Linked DNA regions of Ruminococcus albus AD2013. The protein of the gene in region 2 interacts with the protein of the main gene of each other region in a pairwise test. Links are inferred from orthologs where the notes say so. Each region holds a gene or a part of one and is shown on either strand. Other genes may lie near its edges.

What was found.
Region 1: the proteins of tpiA (region 2) and pepT interact in binary tests that used the Escherichia coli proteins (3 or more experiments, as listed by UniProt). The link is inferred for Ruminococcus albus AD2013 from one-to-one orthologs.

What each region holds. Positions count from the first base shown.
Region 1 is NZ_JAGS01000001.1:1,137,388-1,140,679, reverse strand. What follows is about bases 207-3,169. They hold pepT (peptidase T), read left to right. Parts: upstream 207-1,056; coding sequence 1,057-2,283; downstream 2,284-3,169. Other genes in these bases: N773_RS0105125 (NADAR family protein), read right to left, coding at 3,083-3,169; nadE (NAD(+) synthase), read right to left, coding at 2,337-3,086; N773_RS0105140 (6-phosphofructokinase), read left to right, coding at 207-673. Also shown: more of N773_RS0105140, read left to right, coding at 1-206; more of N773_RS0105125, read right to left, coding at 3,170-3,292. UniProt on the Escherichia coli protein: Cleaves the N-terminal amino acid of tripeptides.
Region 2 is NZ_JAGS01000001.1:3,001,232-3,004,489, forward strand. What follows is about bases 330-3,258. They hold tpiA (triose-phosphate isomerase), read right to left. Parts: upstream 2,218-3,258; coding sequence 1,441-2,217; downstream 330-1,440. Other genes in these bases: gpmA (2,3-diphosphoglycerate-dependent phosphoglycerate mutase), read right to left, coding at 330-653; N773_RS0113385 (hypothetical protein), read right to left, coding at 800-1,294; N773_RS0113395 (hypothetical protein), read right to left, coding at 2,397-2,831. Outside these bases: more of gpmA, read right to left, coding at 1-329. UniProt on the Escherichia coli protein: Involved in the gluconeogenesis. Catalyzes stereospecifically the conversion of dihydroxyacetone phosphate (DHAP) to D-glyceraldehyde-3-phosphate (G3P).

The DNA.
Region 1 (3,292 bases), 1.9 Mb from region 2 along the record:
GACAATAGATAACGATATCTGGGGCACCAGCGTAACTTTCGGTTTCCACACCGCAGTTGATACCGCTACCGATGTCATCGACAGACTGCATTCTACAGCTAACTCTCACGGCCGTATACTTGTTGCTGAGATAATGGGCAATAAGGCGGGCTGGCTGACACTTTATTCGGGTATAGCAGGCGGTGCTGATATGATAGTTATCCCCGAGATACCCTACGATATTGAAAAGCTTGCCGCAGCCTGTGAACGCCGTGATTCCAAGGGATTTTCCATTATGGCAGTCGCAGAGGGCGCTTTCGATAAGGAAGAAGCCAAGATGAAGAAGAAGGAGAGAGCTAAGCTCCGTGCTGAGCAGGGCATAACCACTGCCACCGCACGTATAGCCAAGCAGATAGAGCAGATGACAGGCAGAGAGACCAGAGTGTGCATACCCGGTCATATGCTCCGCGGCGGAAGCCCATCGGCTTACGACAGAGTTCTCGCAACAAAGTTCGGCGTACACGCGGCTGAACTCGTAGCTAAGGAAAAGTACGGCTACGCAGTAGCTATGATAAAGGAAGTAGTATCCGAGAATAAGCTTGAAGACGTTGCAGGCAAAACAAAGTTCGTCCCCGAGGACGACCAGATGGTAAAATACGCCAAAGCACTGGGAGTATCATTTGGAGATAAGTAACAACCAACCGTAACCAGCCAAAGAGGTGAGCTTTGGCTCAAGCCTTTCGCGAAAGGCTTGCGGGAGTTTGAGGGCAGAGCCCTCAATCACCAAGGCGTAAAACCAAAATTCAAAGCGAACTGTAAGAGTAAAACAAACTATCGACCTCAAAAATAGGCGCGGTAATAAAGACATCCAGAGCGTGGACAAACGACCGTCCACGCTCAAACTATCCGCGTAAATTATTGCCGCGCCCGCCGTCAAACAGCGTAAGCGTCTTTGACGGCTCGACCCGAGGTCGCTGCCGACGCAGTCGCAGCTGAGGGGCGAAAAATTTCCTCTTTGGCAGTTTAGCAAGCTTACATTTGCACCGCGGTTCGTTGGTTAAATAATGGAGGATAGATATGACAGAAGTTATAGAAAGATTTTTAAGATACGTAAAGATAGATACGCAGTCCGATGAGGATGCGCAGACACAGCCCAGCACTGCAAAACAGTTCGAACTGGCAAGACTGCTGTACAAGGAACTCACCGATATGGGAGCGGAAGATGTGTACCTCGATGAGTCGTATTGCTACGTATACGCTCGTATACCTGCGAATGACGGTGGTATGCGTTCGTATACTCTTGGATTTATTTCGCATATGGATACTTCACCCGAAGCATCGGGGGAGAACGTAAAGCCCCGTATCATCGAAAACTATGACGGTGGGGATATCACACTCAACGTCGAACAGGGGATAGTCCTTAAAACATCGGTATTCCCCGAAATTAAAGACTATATCGGTCAGTCGCTGATAGTCACCGATGGAACGACCCTGCTTGGTGCAGATGACAAGGCAGGTGTCGCCGAGATAATGACAATGGCTCACCGCCTGCTTACCGATGACAGCATCAAGCACGGCGATATAGCCATAGCTTTCACCCCCGATGAGGAGATAGGCGCAGGTACCGATAATTTCGACCTTAAAAGGTTCGGGGCTGACTACGCCTACACCGTTGATGGCGGCGGTATCGGCGAGCTTGAATACGAGACCTTCAATGCCGCATCTGCTGATATAACTGTGAAGGGCGTGAATGTGCATACGGGTGAAGCCAAGAACAAGATGATAAACGCCGCACGTATCGCGGCAGAGTTTGACAGTCTTCTGCCTCCCGAACAGAAACCCGAATTCACCGAGGGCAGGGAAGGGTTCTTCCACCTTATGAACATCACGGGCAGTACTGAAAGCGCGTCACTTTCATACCTTATCCGCGACCACGACAGGGCGAAGTTTGAAGCGAAAAAAGCCCTTATCACGAAGCTTGCGGATATCCTGAACCTGAGATACGGCGAGGGTACCGTCACCGCCGTGGTCAAGGATACCTACTACAATATGCGCGAGAAGATAGAACCCGATTTCATGTTCCTTGTGGAGAATGTTTCCGACTGCATGAAAAAGCTGGGGGTCGAACCGAAGATACAGCCTATCCGCGGCGGCACCGACGGTTCAAGCCTTTCATTCAAGGGTCTGCCCTGCCCGAATATATGCACAGGTGGACACAACTACCACGGCAGATACGAATACTGCTGTGTTGAGTCTATGGAAAAGATATGTGAACTTCTGGTCATGCTGACCGAGACCGTATAAACAGTAAAAGGCACTTCCAACAGCAGGGAAGTGCCTTTGATGTTATCATGAACTTATTCGGGGTCATATTCAAATTTCGGCATGGGCAGAAGCTTGTGCAGATTTCTTGCGTGCATACCGTCGATGCGGGCTTTCAGCTCAGGCTTGTCGGAGAGGTCTGTCTCTTTTCTGATGTAGCTGTCAAGCTCTGCATAGGTAAATCCCAGATTGTCCTCGTCTGTCTTTCCGCAAAGACCGTCGATAGGCGTTTTGTGAGTAAGCTCATAGGGCAGACCCAGCTCGTCACCAATAGCTATGACTTCACGTACACAGAGTTCGGAGAGGGGGCTGAAATCGCCTGCGGCATCACCGAATTTTGTGGAGTAGCCCACCCAGTCCTCGGACATATTGCAGGTGTTAACCACACGACCGCCAACACAGGCTGCAACTGCGTAAAGTGTGGACATTCTTATTCTCGGGGGAGTGTTCACCCTAGCCTGCTCAGATACTTCAAGAGCGTTGCCGATCTCACCCAGCAGTGCGGAAACTGTACTGCCAACATTTATCTCGTAGCTTTTTATACCCAGATGTGCCACCAGCTTTTTGCTGCAGTCAATATCGAACTGCTCTCCCTGTGGCATCAGCACACCGATGACTCTGTCCTTGCCCAGTGCTTCAACGCAAAGCGCCGCAGCTACGGAACTGTCCTTGCCGCCCGAGATACCGAGTACAGCCTTTGTTGTGGGGGTCGCGTTCGCCTCAAAATACTCTCTTATCCATTTGATAACTTCGTCCTTGACCTTTTTTGCATCGAAATTGCTCATAGTCTAAGCTCCTCTCTGACTTTCATAAGTATTATACCAAGACGGTTCTCGCCCTGTCCGTTGACTTTTCCCCAGATCCGATCATTCCAGTCGTTGCCCTCAACGAGTTCTTCGTCACCCGTTGCAAGAAGCTTTTCTGCAAGGTCTTTATTCTGCGTGAATTTTGCCTTGCATATCTCATACATCAGATCTGTCTTTACTTCTTC
Region 2 (3,258 bases):
TCAAATTCATATACCAGCGGTGTTGCCGTAGGTATATTCACATTGATTATCTCCTCATCGCTGAGACCGTCAAAGTACTTTACCAAAGCTCTCAGGCTGTTGCCGTGAGCCGCTATAACCACACGCCTGCCCGATTTTATCTGAGGTTTTATCTCCTCTTCAAAGTACGGAACAGCTCTGGCGATGGTATCCTTGAGACTTTCCTGCAAAGGTAACTCTGCGGGATCTTCCTCGCGGTACTTCGGGTCCTTCTTCGGATTTCTTTCGTCATCCTCGGTTAGTGCCATCGGAGGGATATCAAAGGATCTTCTCCAGATCTTCACCTGCTCCTCGCCGTATTTAGCGGCAGTTTCGCTTTTGTTCAGACCCTGGAGAGCGCCGTAGTGCCTTTCGTTGAGCCTCCAGCTCTTAACTACGGGCAGCCACTCTCTGTCCATCTCGGCCAGTACATTGTTGAGCGTATGTATAGCTCTTTTGAGGTATGAGGTATAGCAGATATCAAAGTCATAGCCTGTCTCTTTCAAGACCTTGCCTGCCTTCTTTGCTTCCTCAACACCTGCCTCGCTCAGCTCAACGTCAGTCCAGCCCGTGAACTTGTTCTCCTTGTTCCACTCGCTTTCGCCGTGGCGGATGAGTACCAGTTTCATGCTCATATTAAATTGTCCTTTCGTTTATCTCACTGTCCGCGCATGAAGGACAGCGGGATACTTATTTATAATAAATGCTTTGCGCATATATTACCGAAAACAAATAAGAATTAAATATACACTTTAGAGTGTGACCTGAAGTTCAGATACTGTCAGTCCAGATCACAAAATCTCTGCCTGCAAACTGCAAAGCCCATCAGCATGAAGATATATGCCGCAAGATTTGCCCAGCCGCAGTATTCCAGAATGCGGAAATGTGTCTGGGTAAAGGCTTTGACATCAGCGCCAAGTTCAGCCGCTGATCTCACCGCCTTTGAGAACAGCAGTCTTGAAATAATGGTAGATGCCGGAAGCATAAGGAATGACAGCAAACCGATGATCTGCGGGTCCATATCCTTATCCATCATAAGTTTAAGCAAGAACCATAATATAAAGTAGATTATAACGCCGCCCAGAAGTACGGCAGCAAGTGTCATGTCGGGATTATTTGCGGGGACTTCACTGATTTCTATTTTGAAGAATTTTATCAGCGCATCGTCATAAAATGCGGGACGAAAGATCAACAGTATAGTTATAAAAAACATATAGATGACTTCGGATACTACCGAAAGAGTCATAAGTCTGCGCAGCAGCCTGCTTCTTTTCATTTTTAACACACCTCATGAATAATATCAGACGGCATAAATTTACCGCTGAATATATTTATTGCAAGAATTTCCCCAAATTCCCCAATTACTCTATGAAAAAAGGGAGCGGGCTGACCCGCCCCCCGATGTGTTTGCTAATTCAGATATCAGCCGTTTACAGCTGCCTGTACGATGGTGTTGAAATCAGCAGCCTTGAGGGAAGCGCCGCCGATAAGACCGCCGTCAACGTTCTCCTTGCTGAGCAGCTCAGCAGCGTTGCCTGCGTTCATGGATCCGCCGTACTGGATAGTAACTGCCTGAGCGGTAGCATCGTCATACAGCTTAGCAAGTGTAGCTCTGATGAATGCGCAAACTTCTTCAGCCTGGTCAGCAGTAGCAGTCTTGCCTGTGCCGATAGCCCATACAGGCTCGTAAGCGATAACAGTCTTCTTAACGTCCTCAGCGGAAATATCGAAGAGGTCAAGCTTGATCTGACGAGCGATAACTTCCTCAGTGATGTTGCACTCACGCTCCCAGAGCAGCTCGCCAACGCAAACGATAGGCTTCAGACCTGCAGCCAGAGCAGCCTTTGTTCTCTTGTTAACAGTCTCATCGGTCTCGCCGAAGTACTGTCTTCTCTCGGAGTGACCGAGAACAACGTACTCAACGCCCAGCTCAGTCAGCATATCAGCAGATATCTCGCCTGTGAAGGCGCCGCTCTTCTCGAAGTGAACGTTCTCAGCGCCGACCTTTACGTTAGAACCTGCGGTAGTATTAACAGCAGTCTCCAGATTGGTGAAAGGTACGCATGCGATAACCTCGACCTTACCTTCAGCATTTGCTACGAGGGGCTTGATAGCTTCCAGAAGCTCCTTAGCTTCGGGACGGGTCTTGTTCATCTTCCAGTTGCCTGCAATGATAGCTTTTCTTACGGATTTCTTCATTTTAAAAACTCCTTTTTATAGAAAATAAGATTAAAACCTACATAATCAATTATACAACAATAGCAGACCAATGTCAATGCTTACAGATAAAATTTTAACAATTGGGAGATGATAAGCAAACCGGCGGAAACTGCCAAAGCAATCATCTTTGACAATTCCCGCCGGTCGGTTGTTTTGCCTTACAAGAACCCTCTCAGTTCCCTTGCCAATTCCTCTTCCAGCGCTATCAGCTTTTTCGTGATATCCTTGGAGTATTCCTCTGCCGCGGCATACTGGTTGAGGTATTTTGAAAGCGACTTGATACCCATATTACAGCCGTCAGTTATGAACTCTGCCGCCGCTTTATCGGTATCATCTGTCACCAGTTTGAAATTCGCCTTTATCTTCCCCATAAGTTCAGCCATCATCGGCGGGTCTTTACCCTCATCGCTGAATCTTTCAAGCCGTTCATTTATCACCCTGTTCATTTCCATATGCTGTTCCCTGCTGTTTTCAAGGATATTTTTCAAGGGTTCACTCAGCCTGAACTCCATAGTATCCTCTATTGAGGATACACCCATTTTTGCACCCGCGTCACATTCCCGCAAAAGTCGGACGGTATCTTTTTCTATCATAGTATCAGTCCTTTCAGTTTTATGGTTATAGTGTTGACCTGTTGCCGCGAATTATACTTAGCGTGTTTTTAATTGTATATTTGCTTTGGCGGGTAGTTGGTGAGTTTTCGCCTCTCAGCTGCGACTGCGTCGGCAGCGTCCTCGGGTCGATGCGCGAGCAATAATTTTACGCGGATAGTTTGTGCGTGTCGTATGGTTTGGTACACGCTCGTACAATTTGGTATTGCCGCGCCGGTTTGGTCGGGAGTTTGCTTTGCTATTTAAAGCACAATTTTCACATCGCTTTTGCGCTTTGACCGAGAGGCTCTGCCCCTCAACAGTCAGCTTTGCTGATTGTGGCTCTCCGCAAGCTTTTCACGAAAAGCTTGACCAAAAGCTCGCTTCCTTGGCATTCTATCCTCAAAAAACGGTTGACCTCGCTTTGCCG